DNA from 3 places in the Afipia felis ATCC 53690 genome. Region 2 is predicted to be linked to each of the others. Evidence: predicted binding sites of a transcription regulator. Region 2 holds the regulator's gene; each other region holds the start of a gene.
What was found. The regulator LexA, encoded in region 2, represses DNA repair genes until DNA is damaged. The targets are predictions, from matches to a motif close to TGTTCNNNNTGTGTTCNG.
Positions count from the first base shown of each region.

Region 1: the regulator LexA is predicted to act here: its motif matches at 2,677-2,694, upstream of recA (recombinase RecA).
Region 3: the regulator LexA is predicted to act here: its motif matches at 2,308-2,325, upstream of HMPREF9697_RS07635 (PA0069 family radical SAM protein).

Region 1 covers NZ_KB375270.1:120,973-127,989, reverse strand. The annotation lists gene gcvP (aminomethyl-transferring glycine dehydrogenase) at 1-970, shown strand, start outside; gene HMPREF9697_RS20240 (hypothetical protein) at 1,026-1,277, shown strand; gene recA (recombinase RecA) at 1,479-2,561, opposite strand; gene HMPREF9697_RS00620 (GNAT family acetyltransferase) at 2,760-3,182, opposite strand; gene crcB (fluoride efflux transporter CrcB) at 3,199-3,582, opposite strand; fluoride riboswitch at 3,854-3,915, opposite strand; gene HMPREF9697_RS00605 (Flp family type IVb pilin) at 3,988-4,149, opposite strand; gene HMPREF9697_RS21170 (hypothetical protein) at 4,336-4,497, opposite strand; gene HMPREF9697_RS00600 (Spy/CpxP family protein refolding chaperone) at 4,559-6,220, opposite strand; gene HMPREF9697_RS00595 (hypothetical protein) at 6,519-6,710, shown strand; gene HMPREF9697_RS00590 (hypothetical protein) at 6,746-7,017, opposite strand, start outside.
Region 2 covers NZ_KB375270.1:589,800-596,816, reverse strand. The annotation lists gene trpD (anthranilate phosphoribosyltransferase) at 1-800, shown strand, start outside; gene trpC (indole-3-glycerol phosphate synthase TrpC) at 814-1,611, shown strand; gene moaC (cyclic pyranopterin monophosphate synthase MoaC) at 1,616-2,101, shown strand; gene HMPREF9697_RS03010 (molybdopterin molybdotransferase MoeA) at 2,117-3,325, shown strand; gene HMPREF9697_RS03005 (hypothetical protein) at 3,350-3,649, opposite strand; gene lexA (transcriptional repressor LexA) at 4,036-4,740, shown strand; gene HMPREF9697_RS02995 (ComEC/Rec2 family competence protein) at 4,750-7,017, opposite strand, start outside.
Region 3 covers NZ_KB375270.1:1,619,117-1,626,133, reverse strand. The annotation lists gene moaB (molybdenum cofactor biosynthesis protein B) at 1-58, shown strand, start outside; gene HMPREF9697_RS07650 (phosphatase PAP2 family protein) at 221-1,180, shown strand; gene HMPREF9697_RS07645 (glycosyltransferase family protein) at 1,170-1,745, opposite strand; gene HMPREF9697_RS07640 (DUF3551 domain-containing protein) at 1,904-2,230, opposite strand; gene HMPREF9697_RS07635 (PA0069 family radical SAM protein) at 2,347-3,501, shown strand; gene HMPREF9697_RS07630 (VOC family protein) at 3,522-3,980, shown strand; gene rnhB (ribonuclease HII) at 4,034-4,798, shown strand; gene HMPREF9697_RS07620 (glycosyltransferase family 39 protein) at 4,865-6,385, shown strand; gene HMPREF9697_RS07615 (gamma-glutamyltransferase family protein) at 6,505-7,017, opposite strand, start outside.

The DNA.
Region 1 (7,017 bases), 470 kb from region 2:
GCGCAAGAAAGCCGAGGCGCATGCCGATACGCTGGCGGCAATCATGATCACCTACCCTTCGACGCATGGCGTGTTCGAGGAAGCGATCCGCGAGATCTGCGACATTGTCCATGCCCATGGCGGGCAGGTCTATCTCGACGGCGCCAACCTCAACGCGCAGGTCGGCCTCGCCCGCCCCGGCGATTACGGTGCCGATGTGAGCCACCTCAATCTGCACAAGACCTTCTGCATTCCGCATGGTGGCGGTGGCCCCGGCATGGGGCCGATCGGTGTGAAGAAGCATCTCGCGCCGTTCCTGCCGCCGCTGAATGGCGAAGACATCGGCGCGGTGAGCGCCGCGCCCTACGGCTCGGCATCGATCCTCACCATCTCCTATCTCTACATCCTGATGATGGGAGCCGACGGCCTGCACCGCGCCACGGAAGTCGCAATCCTCAACGCCAACTACATCGCAAAGCGGCTTGATGCGCATTTCCCCGTGCTCTATCGCAACCACAACGGCCGCGTCGCACATGAGTGCATCATCGATCCGCGCCCGCTGAAGACGGCCTGCGGTGCCACCGTGGACGACATCGCCAAGCGGCTGATCGATTACGGCTTCCACGCGCCGACCATGAGTTTCCCAGTGCCGGGCACGCTGATGATCGAGCCAACCGAATCCGAATCGAAGGCAGAGCTGGATCGTTTCTGCGAGGCGATGATCGCGATCCGTCAGGAAATCGCCGAAGTGGAGGATGGCAAGTTCCCCATCGACGCCTCGCCCCTGCGCTACGCGCCACACACCGTGCACGACATCGCCGACGATAACTGGCAGAGACCCTATTCACGCGCGGAAGGCTGCTTCCCGGATGGCAGCCCGCGGCAGGACAAATACTGGTCGCCGGTCGGCCGCGTTGATAACGTCTATGGCGATCGCAATCTCGTCTGCTCCTGCCCGCCGGTCAGCGATTACGCCCAGGCGGCGGAGTAAGACAGGAACCACGGGATGCGCCATGTCACGAACGAACAAGTCTTGGACAGTTTTCGTGAGTGTCGAGGATGAAGACCACAGGTGCGTCGATTTCTTTTCCAGGCCGGACGGCACCTTTGGCTTCGAGGAATTTCGGCGCGACCCGGAAGACGAAGGCCGATGGACACCGACACACACTTTTTCCAGCGGCGTCTATCCATCGGCAGCGCAAACCCTGGAAGCGGCCGAGCATTCAGTGCCGTGGCTGACTGAAACACTTAAGCAAAAGGCTTTCTTAAGAGGCCAAATCTGCTCGTCAGCCCCTTGAGGGATTTACAAAACAAAACGGACGCTATGGATGTCGGCAACTCAACATCCGCAGCGCCCGCTTTGCCTTCCGATGCACAATGTTGCGCGAGCAAGGATTCCCGTCTTGCCCACATCGCGCCAGACCTGAGAAGCTCTCAGGTCCCGGAATTTGTCTCTATTCATGCAAGGCGCGCAAAACGCGATCCGGCATGAATAATGATCAATCCTCCGCGTCGCCCTCGGCGTCGCTCTCCGGGGTACCGGCAAGAATCTGCTCGGCGATCAGGCCGGAATTCTGCCGGATCGCAGCTTCGATCTTGGCGGTCATGTCCGGGTTATCGCGCAGGAACGCTTTGGAATTCTCGCGGCCCTGACCGAGGCGCTGGCTGTCATAAGAAAACCAGGCGCCGGATTTCTCGACGATGCCAGCCTTGACGCCGAGGTCGAGGATCTCGCCCATCTTGGAGATGCCCTCGCCATACATGATGTCGAACTCGACCTGCTTGAAGGGCGGCGCGAGCTTGTTCTTCACCACCTTGACGCGGGTGGAGTTGCCGATCACCTCGTCGCGCTCCTTGATCGCACCGGTGCGGCGGATGTCGAGGCGGACGGAGGCATAGAACTTCAAGGCATTGCCGCCAGTCGTGGTTTCCGGCGAGCCGTACATCACACCGATCTTCATGCGGATCTGGTTGATGAAGATCACCATGGTATGGGACTTGTTGATCGAGGCCGTGAGCTTGCGCAGCGCCTGGCTCATCAAGCGCGCCTGAAGACCGGGCAGCGCGTCGCCCATCTCGCCCTCGAGTTCGGCGCGCGGCACCAACGCGGCAACCGAATCGACGATCAGCACGTCCACCGCGCCGGAGCGCACCAGCGTATCGGCGATCTCGAGCGCCTGCTCGCCGTGGTCGGGCTGTGAAATCAGCAGTTCATCGACATTGACGCCGAGTTTACGGGCATAGACAGGGTCAAGCGCGTGTTCGGCATCGATGAAGGCGCAGGTGCCGCCCTTCTTCTGGGCCTCGGCCACTGTGTGCAACGCCAGCGTTGTTTTGCCCGACGATTCAGGGCCGTAAATCTCCACCACGCGCCCCTTCGGCAGACCGCCGACGCCGAGCGCGATATCGAGCCCGAGGGAGCCCGACGAAATCACTTCGATATCCATGGAGCGGTCAGCCTTGCCGAGCCGCATCACCGAGCCTTTGCCGAACTGGCGCTCGATTTGCGACAGCGCGGCCGTCAGAGCCTTGGTCTTGTCCATCGACGATCCTTCAACGATACGCAGGGCGGCTGGGGCCATGGGGGGTCACTCCTTATTGTACGGGATTCGCCGGCCGGACAAACGGGCTTCCCTGAAGCGGCGGACCGGAATCGCTGAAAACGTCCGATGAAATGAATGTACCCTATTTGTTCCTTGTTCGCAATATGTTCTTTTTGCTCCATGGCCGCAAAAAAGTAAGGCCGCCTCAGTTGGCGTCTCTTTTATTCGTCCTTCGCCCTATTCCTTCAGCCACTTGCTCATTACCACACGCGGCGCGGTTTCGAATCCAAGACGTTCATAGAACGACACCACCTGCGTGTTCGTCTCCCGCACCAGCAACTGCGCTTTGACGATGCCTCGTGCGCGCAGCCAGTCCTCCGCCGCCTGCACCATCTGCTTGCCAATACCGCTGCCGCGTGAGCCGGGATCGGATGCAACATAATAGAGCCAACCGCGATGGCCGTCGTGCCCGATCATGACGCTGTCCGTGATCTGGCCGGATTCATCCTCGCCGACCAAAACGTCCGAGCACGCACCAGCCAAAGCAAATCGGAAATCGGCTGCCGGGTCGTTATAGCTCGCAACCAGTCCGCAGGACTGCCACAGCGCGATGACAGCTGTTTCATCTTCAGGACGAGCATTTCTGATCTTCAACGACACGAAAAACCTCCGACTCTCACGCCATCGTCCGCACCAGATGCATCGCACCGATCAGTGCGCCGACCGACAGTACGGCCGAGCCGATCATGTAGACGGCGGTCGCGGCGAGTTCGCCACGCTCGATCAGATAGAACGAATCCAGCGAGAAGGTCGAGAATGTGGTGTAGCCGCCGCAGATGCCGACGGTGAGGAATATCCGCGTGGCCTGCGGCAAATTCCATCGCGTCGCGAACAGGCCCGCAAAAAGGCCCATCACGAACGAGCCAGTGATGTTGATGATGAGCGTTCCCCACGGGAAATCCGTGCCGAACAGCCTGCCTGCGCCAATGCCGACCAGATACCGCATCACCGAGCCGATCGCGCCGCCCACGGCCACCGCCATAATAAAAATCAAGTTCACTTGTCTCTTCCTCTTGTCATCCATTCGGCCACGCCTGTCAGCAGGCCGAACACCATCAACGGGACGATCAACTCCATGTCTGCGCCGAGCAGATACGCAGCGACCGCCACGGCCCAGATCGAGCCTGTGGTCCAGAGTGCGATGGCAAGTGAATGAGGAAGCCTTGAACGAGGAGGTCTCGAACGCGATGTCTCACGAGGCGGCCCAGCCATTGTCATGCACCCTTCTCCGGGCACATCGCTGGGAGGAATCATTCCTACCGACGCGAAAGCGCCTGGTAGGAGTCATCAGCCTTGCGGCGGTTATCGGGGGAACTCCATCCCCATCAACAGTTCAGAGAGGTTAGCGGCCACCAGTGGCCAAGGCAAGTATGGCAGCGGGCGCGCTGCATACGCAGCAGCTTCATTATTGCACGCTGGTACGGATGACTTCGTATTTGCTGGACAGAGCCGAGCCGAGATTATTGACGGCAACGAGGATGACAATCGAAAGCCCTGCAGCGATCAAGGCATACTCGATCGAGGTGGCACCGGACTGATCCAGAAGGAAGCGTTTCACCGTTTTCATGGGAGGCACCGTAACGGCCAACCCTCAAGGCCCGGTAAATGAAACAGCACAATTTTACCGGATCAGGCGAAGAAAATGCCTGTCGCGCACCGAAGTGAGCCCACCAAAGGACCGGATTCCGCTGCCCAGAACACGCTGCGATATAATGGCTATCCGATATAAAGCGCCATGCAGGCCTGACCGCCCTTAAAACGACGGCAGCGCACGGGCCACACGCCCGGCCTGCTCTCCCGCTTCATACATATTCCCGAATAGATAGATTCCGCATCCAAGCGCGATCATGATCGCAACAATGGCTAGAAGCTGCAGATCGACCTCGTCAAAACCGCCCTTGAAGTGAAGATGCATAAGCTTCCTCCACTGGATACGATCCTGCTTCGAAACGCTTCCTAGCCTATCACCACCGCGCTTAACGCGCGATGGTGATGATGTGCCTCAACACGCTGTCCACGCCGTGGATGCCGTGGCTATGGTGGCGGGACCGGCGCGTCGTGCGCTTGGCGGGCTGGTCCGCGTCATCATCGTTGCTGGCCTGCTGCTGACCCGAGCGGTCGGGGCCGATCGCCTCGAACTGCGCCTTTTGCTCATCGCTCAGCGTGCCATAGAAGTCGTTCAACGCGGCATGAACCGATTTCACCGCGCCGAGCAACGCATCGAGCCGCTCGCTCGCTGCAGCCAGCCGCGCTGGCGGCGTCAACGCCGTGGACGGGCGACAGGTCGCTTTCAGCGAATCCGCAGCCTTGAAGGTCGCATCCTGAAGCGCCATCAGTTTCACTTTTTGAGCGTCACTGGGCTGCAATCGCTTGTTGATCTCGTCGGTCGGCCAGGCCACGGCGTCCGAGATCGAAGTGATACCGCAGGTTCCTTCGGTCGAAGCCGTTTGCTTGTTGTCCGCCTGCTTTTCGCGCGGCGAGATCGCAATCAGCTTCGCCTTCTGCTCGTCATTGAGCAGGCTGTAGAACTTCTCCATCGGAGGCTGGATGATGCCGATCGCCGATTTCATCGCCTCGATCCGTTGCTCCATCGCCGCGAGCCGCGCGGGCGCAGTCAGCGGAAGCGTGGTCGGGCATGCGGCGCGGATGGTCTCTGCGGCCTTCACCGACGCATTGCCGAGTTCATCAAGCGCAGCGCGCTGCTCATCGTTCGGGTTGATCGCCTGCTGGATCTTGTCGATCGGCAGACCGGCGATGTCGCCACTGTCCGCACCACACATCTGCGCCAATTGGTCGTCGTCGGACGGCGGCGTCTGGCTGGTGGTCGTCTGCCTGCGCGAGCCACCCGTTGCCGGTGCAGCGCGCGGGCCTGACGGCAGATAGCCGCTCAGCGAGTCGTAGCCATAGGGCGAGAACAGCCCCGCATAGATGTCGCCATAGCCGTAGTCCCAGAAGCCGGGGCCATAGTCATAGCCCCACAGGCCGTAGTCATAGACATCGTAATATGCGAACGGCCAGAATAACGGTCCGACCCAGCCATAACCGCCGTGGTTATGGCGCCACCAGCCATGGTAACGGCCGTGATTCCAGCCATGCCAGCCGGCAGTCGCGGCGGCTGCGACCAGCGCAGTGCGCGCAGCGGGGTTGCGCAGCGCATTCCGGTTACGGAGCGCCCCGTTGACTGAACGCGAGCGCAGCCCCTGACGCACTGCATTGGCGCGCGGCGCATTTACCCGCGCACGGTTTACAGTTGCAGCCACTCCCGCACGCCGGGACGCTGCCCGTGCAGCATTGCGGGGACCCCGGTTGACCGCACGACCGACATTGCGGGTGCCTCGCGGCCCGGTGAAGGAGCGCGACGCGCCGACATGACGTCCCCCTCCATGAAACTGACGGGCGCCGCCGAAATGACGGCCGCCCCCTCCGAAATGCGCACCGCCGAAGCGTGCACCCCCACCGTGGAAAGCGCGACCACCACCAAAATGGCCGCCACCAAAATGCGCGCCACCGCCTCGGCCGCCACCCATATGAACGCCGCCGCCTCCGCCACCACCACCACGCGGACGCGCATCGGACTGAATCGACAATGCCGCCAGGAAAGCAAACGCGACGACAGCAATCTTAAAAAAATGTCGCATGGGCTTCGCGCCTCAAATCCAGACAATCGTGTGCAAGCATATTAATAAACAGCGAAGCTAAAGGTTCCGGTGCCTCCGTGCGTTGTTGTCGCAGCAAGCAGGAGTCACGGCTGGAATCCCAGCCTTATGCCGAAATCGTGAGAACGGATTCCTTCTGTTTTACGTGACTGATGCTTTTAGGACTCGCGTTTTAAAAACACGACGCTCATACTTCGATGGTCACCACGGCAATGGCCGGTGACCGAGAGACCGTTGAGCTCCCGTCTAGTCGTTAGACGTTCTACGGGGAGACGCTCGCATGAACGACCATATCTCCATCGCTCCATTGAACTGGAAGACTCTGGTGGCGCAAGCGCGCGCGGAAGCGGATGCCGCTCCCGAAGGCCGCGATCGCGACAAAATCCTGGAGCGTGCGGAATTGATCGAAATGTCGGCGCATATTGAAGGCTGGCTGAACGCCACAGACCTGCGTCCGCCAGTCGGGCGCTGACACCGCATCACGCAGATCAAAAAGAAAGCTTGCAGCTAATGAGTTGCCGTCTTCGCGGCACTCTTGGCGCTTTTCGCTTTATGGCCCGCCTTCGGCGCGGGCGTCTCGGATGAGCGCACGTTGGCCCAGGGGTCGTTGCTCGCTTTCTGATCCGGCACCTTGGATTGCGCATCTCGCGCGGCCTTCTCAAGCGCGTCCTGCCGTGCCTTTTCCTCCGGCGACATCTGCTTGCCGCCTCCGAGTTGGAATCCCGGCATCGGCATGCCCTGAGCCAGCGCAGATGCAGCAGGCGTGATAACGAGCGCCA
Region 2 (7,017 bases):
CCCCGCCCGACGCGGTAGACGTTGTCGGCACCGGCGGTGACGGCGCCGGCTCTGTCAATGTCTCGACCTGCGCGGCCTTCATCGTCGCAGGCGCGGGCGTCCCCGTCGCCAAGCACGGCAACCGCGCGATGTCGTCGAAGTCCGGCGCGGCCGACGTGCTGGCCTCGCTCGGCGTCAATATCGAACTCACCCCGGAGCAGGTCGGCACCTGCATCGCCAAGGCGGGTATCGGCTTCATGTTCGCGCCTGCGCACCATCCGGCGATTCGCCATGTCGGGCCGACCCGCGTGGAACTGGGCACGCGCACGATCTTCAATCTGCTCGGACCGCTCGCCAATCCGGCGGGCGTCAAGCGGCAGATGATCGGTGTGTTCGCAAAACATTGGGTCGAGCCGGTGGCGCAGGTTCTGAAGAACCTCGGTGCGACCTCGGCCTGGGTTGTGCACGGCTCCGACGGGCTCGACGAGATCACCCTCACCGGCCCGACCTTCGTGACAGAGCTCGCCGATGGCGCGATCCGTTCATTTGAAGTCTCACCTGAAGACGGCGGCCTTGCGAGCGTGAAGAATGCTGATCTCCGCGGCGGCGACGCCACCGCGAACGCGGACGCGCTCGACGCCGTGCTCAAGGGCGTGAAGAACCATTACCGCGACGTCGCTTTGCTCAACGCAGGCGCCGCGCTTGTTGTCGCAGGCAAGGCGAAAGACCTGAAGGAAGGTGTTGCGCTCGGCATCAAGTCGCTCGACAGTGGAGCGGCGGCGGCGAAACTGGCGCAGCTCGTGGCCGTATCCCGTGCTTGAGGAAGACAAATCCTTGTCCGACATTCTGGAAAAGATCGAACGCTACAAGCGCGAGGAAATCGCAACCGCCAAGGCCGCTCGTCCGCAAGCCGAGGTCGAGGCTGCCGCCCGGCGCGCTCCGCCTGCGCGCGGCTTTGCCAAAGCGATCCAGACCACAATCGCGCGTGGCGACTACGCATTGATCGCAGAAATCAAGAAGGCTTCGCCCTCGAAGGGACTGATCCGCGCCGATTTCGATCCGCCCGCGCTCGCAAAGGCATATGAGGCCGGCGGCGCGACCTGCCTCTCGGTGCTGACCGATACGCCTTCCTTCCAGGGTCATCTCGATTTCATGGTGGCCGCGCGCGACGCCGTCTCGCTGCCAGTGCTGCGCAAGGATTTCATGTACGACACCTATCAGGTGATGGAGGCGCGCGCGCATGGCGCCGACTGCATCCTCATCATCATGGCGGCGCTCGACGATGCCTCCGCGCGCGATATCGAGAATGCTGCGTTCGACCTCGGCATGGACGTACTGCTCGAAGTTCACAATCAGGATGAACTTGAACGCGCGCTAAAGCTGCGCTCGCCTCTGCTCGGTATCAACAACCGCAATTTACGCACCTTCGAGACAACGCTCGCGACCAGCGAGACGCTCGCGGCTTCGGTGCCGAAGGACCGCATCATGGTCGGCGAGAGCGGTATCTTTACGCCCGCCGACATCGCCCGACTCGCCAAGGTCGGCATCTCGACCTTCCTCGTCGGCGAAAGCCTGATGCGGCAGGCCGACGTCACCTCCGCTACCCGCACCCTGCTCGCGAAGGCTTCATGAGACGATGAGTAAACCTTCCCTCACCCATATCGACGCCAAGGGCGAAGCGCATATGGTCGATGTGTCGGCGAAGGACGCGACCGAGCGTGTCGCGGTGGCGGAAGGTTTCGTGGTGATGAGCACCGATACGCTCAAGCTCATCGTCGAGGGCAATGCCAAGAAGGGCGACGTGCTCGGCACCGCGCGCGTCGCCGGCATCATGGCGGCGAAACACACCTCCGATCTCATCCCGCTGTGCCACCCGCTCGCGCTTTCCAAAGTTACGCTCGACATCACGCTGGACGACAGGCTGCCCGGCTGCCGCGTCGAGGCGAGCGTCAAGGTAACGGGACCGACCGGCGTGGAGATGGAAGCGCTTACCGCGGTGTCGGTCGCCTGTCTCACCATCTACGACATGATCAAGGCCGTGGAACGCGGCGTTCATATCGAAGGCATCCGCCTTCTCGAAAAGAGCGGCGGCAAGTCGGGCGTCTACAAGCATGAAAAATAAAACGGACGCTTCATCATGGCGTTGATGCCGGTCGCCGACGCACTGAACTCCATTCTCGACGGCATACAGGCCCTTCCCGAAGAAGACGTCGGACTCGACGATGCGCTTCATCGCACCCTGGCTCGTGATATCGCCGCCCTCCGCACCCAGCCGCCCGCAACGATGTCGGCGATGGACGGTTACGCCGTCCGCACCACAGATGCGACCGAAGGCGCGCGCCTCGAGGTGATCGGCGAGAGTGCCGCCGGGCGGCCTTGCGAGAAATCCGTCGGCACAGGTGAGGCTGTCCGCATCTTCACCGGCGGCGTGGTGCCCGATGGCGCCGACACCATCGTCATCCAGGAAGACGTCCAGCGCGAACACAATTCCATCACCTTAGCGGAAGCTGCCCCTCTGCCTCGCCATATCCGCAAGGCCGGCATCGATTTCCATGAAGGCGACATCCTGCTGAAGCGCGGTACCCTCCTCAGCGACCGCGACCTGTCACTCGCCGCCTCAATGAACCACCCCACGCTGCCGGTATACCGCAGGCCGAAGGTCGCTGTTCTCGCCACCGGCGACGAACTGGTGATGCCAGGCTCGCAACCGGGACCCGGACAGATCATCTATTCGAACGCCTATGCGATCCGCGCGCTCATCCGCAACAGCGGCGCCGAGCCGATCGATCTCGGCATCGCGCGCGATACGATGGAAGACACGCGCGCCGCCATCCGCCGCGCAGAAGCTCTCAACGTGGATATCCTCCTCACCACCGGCGGCGCGTCTGTCGGCGAGCACGATCTCGTCAAGCCGTCGTTCGAAGCCGAAGGCATCGACATCAAGTTCTGGAAGATCGCGCTGCGCCCCGGCAAGCCGATGATGCACGGACACAAGGGAGCGATGAGCGTGATCGGCCTGCCCGGCAACCCGTCCTCGTCCTACGTGTGTTCGTTCCTGTTCGTGGTGCCGCTGATCCGCGCGCTCTCGGGCCGCGCGCAGGTCGGACATTGCATCGAGCATGCCATTCTCGGCCATGATCTGCCTGCCAACGATCATCGTCAGGAATATCTTCGCGCGCGGATCGCCATCAACGATGACGGCGTCGCTGTCGCGACCGCCGTGAGCCGTCAGGACAGCTCGCTCCTGAACAACCTGTCCGTCGCGGACGTGCTGTTGATCCGGCCGCCGCATGCGCCCGCCGCACTGGCTGGCGCGCGTTGCGAGATCATCCGCCTGCCCGGTTGACTGCTCGAACCGGCTCAGCGCGTCTTAAGCCCTGCCGACAATCTGCATGTTCGAAAGATCAGGAACGAGCGGACGGCGAGCGGCGGCTTCAATTTCTGCCAGCAACGTCTCGACATCGGACGGCAACGGCTGCCAACCACAGGGACACACCTGTTCATGATGCGAGGCAGAGGTCTGTCGGTAGATTGCGCCTAACGCAGACGCCATCATCCGCATCACTGTCATCGGCTGCAGCGCGGTGCTGTCGAGCGTCCGGCAAAACGTCACCATCAGATGATGATCGATCTCGGTCTGCGTCGGTTCGGATCCGTCCTGATCTGCCATCGGCATCTCCTCTGCATGCTCGTTGCATTGCGCGAAGACGTAGGTGGTTGCGGCAAGGAGCTCAACCGAACATTCCCGTTCTGGAATTAGAAGACATTGAAGTGGCTCAACGAGGCATCGCAGAAAGCGGGGCTCCTGTGAGGAACTCTTCCGGCATCGCCATGCAAGACCCCATGGCCCCCTGCCAGCCTCTCGGCTCATTCCGGCATGATTTCCTAAAAACAGCACGTCTGGATTCATAAGAATTTAACTATTGCAGAACATGTATGGAACATATAGTGTATGTTCATGATTTGTTTCGAGTGAGTCTGGCACTTGTCGTGAACAAGGCGGATGCCAGGAAGCGGGTGAAGATCCGCGGAACATGAGATTGAGGGCTGCGCCGGATGCTGACACGCAAACAATATGAACTGCTGCGCTTCATCAACGAGCGGCTGAAGGAAAGCGGTGTTCCGCCCTCCTTCGACGAAATGAAGGACGCCCTCGACCTGCGGTCGAAATCGGGCATCCACCGCCTTATCACGGCTCTGGAAGAGCGTGGCTTCATCCGCAGGCTCGCCAACCGCGCCCGCGCGATCGAGGTCATCAAGCTGCCGGAGCCCGCCGCCAACAGCGGCGCGCGGCGTGGTTTCACCCCAAGCGTGATCGAAGGCAATCTCGGCAAGGTTCGCAGCACCCCGTCCGGAAACTTCGAGGAGAGCGGCGAGCAGCCTGTCGCGGTCCCAGTGATGGGCCGCATCGCGGCCGGTACCCCGATTGAAGCGCTGCAGACCCGCAGCCACACCATCAGCGTGCCGCCCGACATGCTCGGCTCTGGCGAGCATTACGCGCTGGAAGTGCGCGGCGATTCCATGATGGAAGCCGGTATCCTCGACGGCGACATGGCGTTGATCCAGCGCAATGAGAATGCCGATACTGGCGACATCGTCGTGGCCCTGATCGACGAAGAGGAAGCGACCCTCAAGCGCTTCCGCCGCCGTGGGGCCTCCATTGCGCTGGAGCCGGCCAATGCGGCCTATGAAGTTCGTATCCTGCCGCCGAACCGTGTCCGCATCCAAGGCAAGCTGATCGGACTTTACCGCAAATACTGAGACTACCCTCTAGTCGGCGGCCTCCTGTTCTGCCGCCGGCGGGGTCGCATCGACCGGCTGCCGGGATGGCTTGCGTCCGGTGGCATTGTTGCCGTGCGGGCCTGTAGAGACATCTGGAATGGCGGGCGACCAGGGCCGGTCAATACCAACGGTTTGGCTGGCCGTAATACTGTAGCCCTGCACTGTCTTTCTTAATGTCACTCCGCCCAGTTCGCGCAGCGCATCGCGATGGAACACCTGGGCGGCACAATCGGATGGCACCTGATACGGCGTGATCAGGACTTTCGCTCGCGTGCAATCGTCTGCCAGCGCGTCGGGTTGCCGCGCCAGCGCAATAAGATCGCCCTCCTTGCCCTCGACCACGCATCCCGCCTCATCGCATGCCACGCCCCGCGCGAGACCAGGGTCCGTGATGACGCGCGGATCAGCATCAGCCGCCAGCCACTCGCGCCACAGGAAAGCGTTCTTGGCCGTGTGCATGATGCGCAGGTGGCCATCCTTGCCGCGCACCGCGACACTCGACGCATCGCGCGCGATCAGGATGTCGGGCTCGGTTGCGGCAGCCGCCCACATCACACCACAACCGATCAATCCGGCTCCCGCCCATCGCAACGGCGAACGCAGCAAGCCGAGCACAACAATGCCGCCGCTCATGACGATCAGCGGCCCGATGCCGAAGGCATGAACGCGCCCGAACGCACCGGGCAGCGCCGCTACCCACTGCGACACCGCGATCATCCAGTCGATGCCGACCTCCATCAGGTGCCAGAACAAGGCGTCGAAGCCGAACGGAATGGCCGCGATCCCGAGCAGGCCCGCCGGCATCACCAGCGCGGACACGACCGGCATGGCAGCCAGATTGGCGATGACGCCGTAAGGCGCGATGCGGTGGAAATGGAAGGCTGCATAGGGCGTGGTCGCAAGACCCGCGACAAACGACGCCAGAGCCAGCACCACGAGTTCGCGCCCGCCCCACGCGGCGAAGCGTCCGAGTCGGGTATCATCGTTTGTGCCGAACCATCGCGGCATGCCTATCTGCGCCAGTACGACGAGACCGAGTGTCGCGGCAAAGGACATCTGAAAACTAGGGTGCACGAGCGCCTCGGGCGCCACCAGCAACACCAGCATGGCGGCGAGTGCCAGCGTGCGGAACGTGATCGCGCGGCGATCCGCCATCACCGCAACCAGCACCAGCGCCGTCATATAAAACGAACGCTGCGTCGCGACCTCCGCGCCCGACAGCAATAAGTAAAATAGCGCAGCGATCAGCGCCGCCAACGCTGCCCATTTCTTGATCGTAAACCGCGTGCTCAACGCCGGACTAAGCGCAAGCAGAGCCCGGATCGCGAAGAACACCACGCCCGCGACGACCGCCATGTGATAACCGGAGATCGACAGCACGTGGCCTAATCCGGAAACGAACAAGGCGTCGTTGTTGGAGGTGGAGATCGCGTCGCGCCGGCCGGTGAGGAGCGCGGTCGCGATCGCGCGTTCGTCGCCGCTCAGCACCATTCGGATCCGCGCATCGACGGCGTCGCGCAGGCTTTGCATCCAAGCCGCGTAGCGAAGCCTCCAGCCGCCCTGCTTCGGCGCATCCAACGTCCTGATTGCACCGAGCACGAAGCCAGATGCACCGATACCCTGAAAATACATATCACGGGCGAAATCATAACTTCCGGGGCGAAGCGGCCGCATCGGCGGCAGCAGCCTTGCCTTCAACGCGACATAAGCGCCGACCGCCGGCGCCGTCCCTTTGCGCACCGAGAGCCTGACGCGCTCCAGTTGCGGCGTACCCCGCGCCTCGAGTTTTGCTACCCGCAGCACGAAGCGGTCGGTACGCTCGCGCTCCTCATGCGTCTCGATAAACCCCTCGATCACCGCCGAGCTGACCGGCGCAAGCAACACCGCGTGCGAAATGTATGCGGTCTTCAGCGTCGCGGTGGCAAAACCCGCGAGCAATGCCGCCAGCAGCGCCATCATCGGAAAGATCGGCCGCCGCCGCATCACCAGCGCGAGCATGCAGGCCATTCCCGCGACCGGCGCGACTACTGCCGCTATCGGCTCGCGCGACGCTGTGAAATAGAGCGCGATGCCGATGCCGAAAGCGACCGGAATCCACGGCAGCAAGCGGCCGGGACCAGCCTCCGCACGGATCCAATTGAGGTTCGATTCCGCCAGGAAGCGCCATAGGCTGCGCCCGGACAAGGCAGGCACAACCGCCGTCTCACGCGGCGGCCATGCGATGGCCCTGCCCGCACGCGACCGTTCCTGCTCCCA
Region 3 (7,017 bases), 1.0 Mb from region 2:
CGTGGAGATCATGCCGCGGCTGGACGAACACCTGAAGCGCGGCAAGGCGAAGGCCTGAGCTCCCTTGCATGGCGTGGCAGTGCATGTGCGGGCATTTTCCCTGCTATTTGTAAGTATTTTTTCAGGGTTGTTTCATGTCTCGCGCGTACGTTTTCACCGACGACGCACGCAATGATAGGCCGACAAGTTTCACGGCCGCCATCACGCTTCATGAGGCCGCATGACCTCTTCGGATATCGTCATGGACCGTACGGCTGGTGAGGCCGGTCTGGCTGCTCGTCGTCCAGACACGGTTGTCTGGGCCGTCGTGGCCGGAATGGCGTGGCTCCTCGCCGCGATGTTGTGGAAGACCGGACTCAGTCTGGATACTGCCAGCAATCCGGCGCTGTTGATTGTCGCAGCATGCTACGCGTTGTTGACCTGCTTCTATGTCTTCGTTCGGAAAATTCCCGTGATCGCCGACGCCCTGATCTTGTTCGGGCAGATCACGCTGATGATGATCCTCGGGTTGTTGTTGTCCTATGCGGTGTCGGCCATTCCACTTCCATATCGTGATGTGGAACTGCATGCGTTCGATCTCAGTATCGGATTTTATCGCGAAGCTTACCTGAAATTTCTCGTCGACCATCCGCGACTGCTCGGCTTTGTCTATCTGGGATATGCGTCGCTTCTGACGCAATTTGTGGTCGTGCCGTTCGCTCTGGTGTTGTCGGGTCAGGAGGAGCGATGCCGTACTTATGGCGTGGCCTATGGACTATCGCTCACTATGACCTGCATCATCGCGGCATTCGTTCCGGCGACAAATGCGTTAGTCCACGTCGATCTGCCGACGATCGGATATGGTGAACTCTCACTGCGTGTGGAGAGCTATTTCCCTACGCTCGAAGCTTTGCGCACAGGTGTCCAGAAATTCATTCCGTTGTGCGATTTCGAAGGGTTGATCTCGTTTCCGAGTTTCCACACGGTGAGCGCGATACTCTACGCTTGGGCGCTCTGGCCGCTCGCGCGTCTGCGCTGGCTCAGCGTTCCGCTCAATCTGCTGATGATTCTCGGCACGCCGGGCTTCGGCGCTCACTACATCGTGGATGTGATTGCCGGCGTGGTCGTCGCGATTCTGTCGATCATTGTGGCTGCTCATATCCGCGGCCGGCAATCGAGCTTTGGCCAAGTCAGGCCGTAACAAAAATCCGCGTGCGCAACCGCGCGCGGCCGGAGCGGCCGATCTTCGACAGCAATTTCGATTCTGCGCCGCGCGCGCCCGGTGCGTAACCGCCGAGCCGGTCGTAATGATCGCGTGCGATCAGCAGACCCTGATTGGCGGAAGGGCCGATGACGGCGCGGGCGATCTGCCGCATGGCGGAGCCGATGCCGCCTTCAGCGTAGGGCGAGCGGGCGTAGCGGAACACAGCGGCACGGTGGCGGCCGCTGATGCTCACGCTTTCGATGAACTGCGCGGTCTCGTCGATCCAACCGGATTCGAGCACGGCGCCCGCATGCAGGAACATCAGCCAGGAGCCGCGCGTGAGTTTGACGCTCGCTGCGATGGCATCAGCGCGCGAACCATCGAATGCGAGAAAGCGACAGCCCGCGACATCAGCGACGCGGGCGATGTCACCGTTGCCGCCGCCGCGATCGACCAGCACGACGTCGCGTACCATGCCCGCGGCCGAGCCCGGCACCAGCGCCGCGAGCGTGGCGACGGTCTCGGCTTCGTTGCCTCGCGTCGGAATGACGATGCTGATCATCGGGCGCGCTCCGTCGTCAAAAGAAACGACGTTGCCTTAGCATCTCATGCGCAGGCAAAGAACCCCACGCCATGCAAGATACATCGCGCGGAAGTGCATGTGAAACGGGACAGTGCGACGTCTCGCTCCGGCTCGTTGGAGATCAGGTGCCTAAAAACTCACCAGCGATCGCCGGAGCTGTAGTAGCCACGATGATAGAGCGGGCCTTCATAGCGGTTATAGGCCATACCGAACGCGGCTGATGGGCCTCCGATATAGCCGTAACTGTCTTCGTCCCCGCGTGGGTTGCTCACGCAGGAGCCGCCGACTCCCTGTGCAGATGCCTGACAGGCTCCGAAACTGTAGAAACTGCACGATTGATAGGTGTTCGGGCTGTCGGTGTCGGTCAGACAGACGGTTCCGGCGTTCGCGGGCGCGCTGCTGAACGAGGTGATGCTCGCGGTTGCCAGACCGAGGGCTGCTGCTGTCAGAAGATACGTCTTCATCGAATCCTCCTCATGAATTTTGCCCCGCCGACAACGCCGCGCTCCGATGCGAGGTCCATTGGGGATGTTATAAAAAATGTTCTTGTTTTGTTCTAAATGACGATTATCCTTTGAGTATGAACAGGGCCATACCATCCGAGCCACTTCCGCAGCTTTCCGCCGCTCCGGCGGCGGGCCTTTCTGGTTTCACCGAGATCGGTGTCGCCATTGATGTCGCGCGCCGCCGCGGCCGGGGCGCGCAGACCAATGCCAGCGGGCGATATGAACGAGAGGCGCGCGCTGCGTTCGATGACGGTTGGCAGAGCCTCGACGAGCTGCCGCCGTTCAAGACCACGGTCGGGCTCGACACCGCCCGCAAGGTGATCTCGCGCAATGACTCGCCGGACATCGGTTTCGATCGTTCGATCAACCCCTATCGCGGTTGCGAGCATGGCTGCGTGTACTGCTACGCGCGGCCGACCCACGCCTATCTCGGCCTGTCGCCAGGCCTCGATTTCGAGAGCAGGCTTTTCATGAAGCCGGATGCCCCCGCGCTTCTTGAAAAGGAACTGACGGTGCCGGGCTACGAGCCGCGCACCATGGCGATCGGCACCAACACTGATCCGTACCAGCCGATCGAGCGCGAGCACAAAATTATGCGCGGCATTCTTGAAGTGCTGGAAAAGACCGGTCATCCGGTCGGTATCGTCACCAAGTCAGCGCTGGTGACGCGCGACATCGACATCCTTGCGCGGATGGCGGAGAAGGGCCTCGCCAAGGTAGCGATCTCGGTGACCTCGCTCGATCCGAAACTCGCGCGCACCATGGAGCCGCGTGCCTCGACGCCGCCGAGGCGGCTGGAGGCGTTGCGGCAATTGTCCGCTGCCGGCATTCCGACCGTGGTGATGACGGCGCCGCTCATTCCCGCGCTCAACGATTCCGAGATGGAGCGCATTCTCGATGCTGCTGCCCATGCTGGGGTGAAGGAGGCGAACTACACGCTGTTGCGGCTGCCGCTTGAGGTGCGCGACCTGTTCCGCGAATGGCTGATCGCGAATTATCCCGACCGTTACCGTCACGTCTTCACGCTGATCCGCGATATGCGTGGCGGCAAGGACTATGACTCACAATGGGGCACGCGGATGAAGGGTACCGGCCCGATGGCATGGATGATCGGCCGCCGCTTCGAGATTGCCTGCGAGCGGCTCGGGCTCAACCGCAAGCGGGTGAAACTCTCCACGTCGCATTTCGTGCAGCCGGCGAAAAGCGAGGAGCAACTGGATCTGTTCTGATGGCAATGAGGGGTGGGTCAATGAGTGATGTGTTGCCGAAACCGGTCGCCAGATTCACGGTTCTGACGCTGGGCGTCGGCGATATGAGCAGGAGCATCGCGTTCTATGAGGCGCTGGGATTTGCACGAAAGCTGCGGGCAACCGGCGAGGAGGTCGCGTTCTTCGATACCGGCGGTGCCGTGCTTGCACTGTATCCGTGGGACAAACTCGCGCGAGACGCGACGCTTCCTGACGAGCCGCGGCCTTTGGCGTTTCGTGGTTCGACACTGGCATGGAATTGCGGGAGCGAACAGGAGGTGGATGCGGTCCTTGCATTCGCGCTGGTGCGAGGCGCCACCTTGCTGAAGGCAGCGCACCGGACTGATTATGGGGGGGGGTATTCCGGTTATTTCGCCGATCCCGACGGACATCCTTGGGAGGTCGTGGTGGCGCCCGGCATCGAGGTCGGCGACGACAACCTCGTTCATCTGGCGGATTGAATAGCGGGGATTTCCGGTTGCGTGGGCGCGCCTCAGCCCGCAAACATCGCTGCATGAGTCGCGACAAGACATCATCGGTTCCACGTGCGCCAAAAAATGCGCGGAGCGCTACTGCAGCAACACGGCCGAGCTTTCGCCGCGAGCGCGCTTTGCTGAAGCAGGGCATCTGGCCGGTAGCTGGTTGCGACGAGGTGGGGCGGGGTCCGCTCGCGGGGCCGGTGGTCGCCGCCGCCGTTATTCTTGACCCAGATCGTATTCCGAAGGGCATCGACGATTCCAAGCGACTCGATGCGGAGGAGCGCGAAGCCCTGTTCGAGCAGATCTGCGCGACCGCGATGGTGTCGGTCGCCGCCGCACCGCCGTGGCGGATCGATCGCGACAACATTTTGCGCGCCTCACTGTGGGCACTGGCGCGCGCGGTGCAGGGGCTACCGCAGGCACCGCGTCATGTCTTCGTCGACGGCCGCGATAAGATCACGGTGCCGTGCGACTGCGAGCCGGTGATCGGCGGCGATGGCCTGCTGCTGTCGATCGGCGCGGCCTCGATCGTGGCGAAGGTCACGCGTGACCGTCTGATGTGCCGGCTGGCCCAGATCCATCCAGAATACGGCTTCGATTCGCATATGGGTTATGGCGTGCCCCGGCATCTGGCGGCACTCAAAGAGCATGGCCCGACGCCGCATCATCGGCGGCATTTCGCCCCCGTGGCAGCGGCGCATGCGAGGCTCAACGGCACGACGCTGCCGTCCGACACGTCTTTGCTTGAAGTGACCGAAACGGTGATCGTGGCGGAGGAGGCGGCCGTTCAGGTTGCCTGATCGGACGCAGCCCTTTATCAAGCGCTGAACGGTCTTTTTGCCCTCCCGCCCCGGTTCGCCCGCGCGATGCGCTTTACCTCCCTGATCGTCGAACTCGTCCGCGCCAAGCCGCGCTGGATTTTCTGGAGTGCCGTGCTTGCGCTCGCGCTGGTGTGGCTGATCCTGCCTGCGGCGCTCTATCTCAGCCCGCCCGGCGAAGTGCCCACCGCGCTGGCTTTCGGCCGCGAATATCAGGTCGGAACGACAATGGGCCCGCCGCTGTCGTTCTGGCTTGCCGACGTCGCGTTCCGTGCGGTGGGTGGTTACGCCTTCGGCGTCTATCTGCTGGCGCAGATCTGTTTCGTAGTGATGATGGCGGCTCTGTTCACGCTCGCGCGTGCTCTGGTCGGCGCGCAGCAGGGCGTGCTCGCGGCATTGCTCACGCTTGCGATTGCTGCCTTCAGCTATCCGGGGCTGGAATTCGGTCCCGACACCCTCGCGCGGCCGCTCTGGGCGCTCACGCTGCTGCATGCATGGCGGGTAATCGGAGAGAGGCAGCGCGGCGCATGGTTCGCGTTGTCGATCGAAATCGGGCTTCTGTTCCTCACTACGGTCATGGCGCCGGTTCTGTTGCTGCTGCTCCTGTTGTTTGCGCTTGCGACTGCGCGGGGCCGCGCTGCGCTGCGCTCGATTGATCCGCTGTTCGGGCTGCTCGTGATCGCGGTCATCGCGCTGCCTTATATGATCTGGCTCGCGCGCAGCGGCACCGCCTTCCCGCATCCGACGTTCACTTCGGTGGGGACCTATGCGCAGCAGTCAGGCAAACTGTTCGGCGCGCTTCTGTTATCGGCGCTCGGCGTCGTCGCGCTGATCGTCGCGAACACGCGCGTCTTCGAGCCCAAGGCAGAAAACTGGCGAGAAGATGCGCCCGCGATCTTCCGTCCGCCGGTCGATCCATTGGCGCGTCCTTTCGTGGTCTTCTTCGGCGTGGTGCCTCCGCTGCTGTTCACGCTCGCGTCTCCCGCTTTCGGGCTCGATCATGTTGCAGGCGGCGAGGGCGTGGCGCTGCTGCTGATCGGCCTTCTCGCCGTCATCATGGGCGGCGACCTGATTTATCTGCGCCGTCAGCAGGTGCTGCGTACGATCTGGCTGGTGGCCATGGCAGTACCGGTGATCGTGGTTCTGGCGACAGTGCTAGTGCAGCCCTGGATCGATACGGACGAAGTGCAGACGTCGCTGCCCGCGCGCGCGATGGGAAAATTCTTCGCCGACAATTACAGGCTGCGGACCGATCGTCCGCTGCCCGTTGTCGCCGGCGACCCGCAGATCGCATCGCTGATCGGGCTCGGCGCGCCGTCGCGGCCGCGGGTGCTGTTCTCTGATCTTCCCGGCAAGACGCCGTGGATCGACGCTGACACCGTCAACACCGGTGGTGGACTTGTCGTCTGGCGTGCGCACGACACCGTCGGCGCACCGCCCGAGGACATTGCGAAGACATTCCCCGGCCTTGTCGCCGAAGTGCCGCGGACTTTCGATCGCCTGATCGAGGGGCAGCTCGAGCCGTTGCGTATCGGCTGGGGTGTGGTGCGTCCGCGCGCGGGGAAATAGCGACTTCTTCTTTTATCATTGCGGGCGAAGCAATCCGGGTAGGGTAGGAATCACCCGGATCGCTTCGCCGCGCGCATCCGCAGGATGCAGCCGCGCGCTGCGACGCTGCGGACGAACTTTTAGAAACCAGCGACAGCGCCGTTGCTGCGCGGGTCGCTGCCGCCTTCGAACACGCCGTTGGAATCGCGCGCGATGCCGCCGGCGTGGCCGACGATCTCATCGAAGTCTTCGACCATCTCGACCTCGTGGCCGAGCGCTTCGAGCTTGCGGCGGGTTTCCTCGGGGAAGCGGCCTTCGAGCTTGAGGCTGTCGGTATCATCGCCCCATGTGCGACCGAGCAGCCAGCGCGGTGCGGTGATCGCTGCCTGCATGGTTTCATTGTAGACGGCGTAGCGCGTAAACACGGCGGCCTGCGTCTGCGGCTGGCCATCGCCGCCCATCGTGCCGTAGACCATCACCCGGCCGTCGTTCAGCCGCGCGAGTGCCGGATTGAGCGTGTGGAACGGCTTCTTGTTCGGTAGCAGTGCGTTGATGTGCTGTGGGTCGAGCGAGAACGAGCAGCCGCGGTTCTGCCAGTTGAGACCAGTCTCCGGCAGCACGAGGCCACTGCCGTACTCGTGATAGATGCTCTG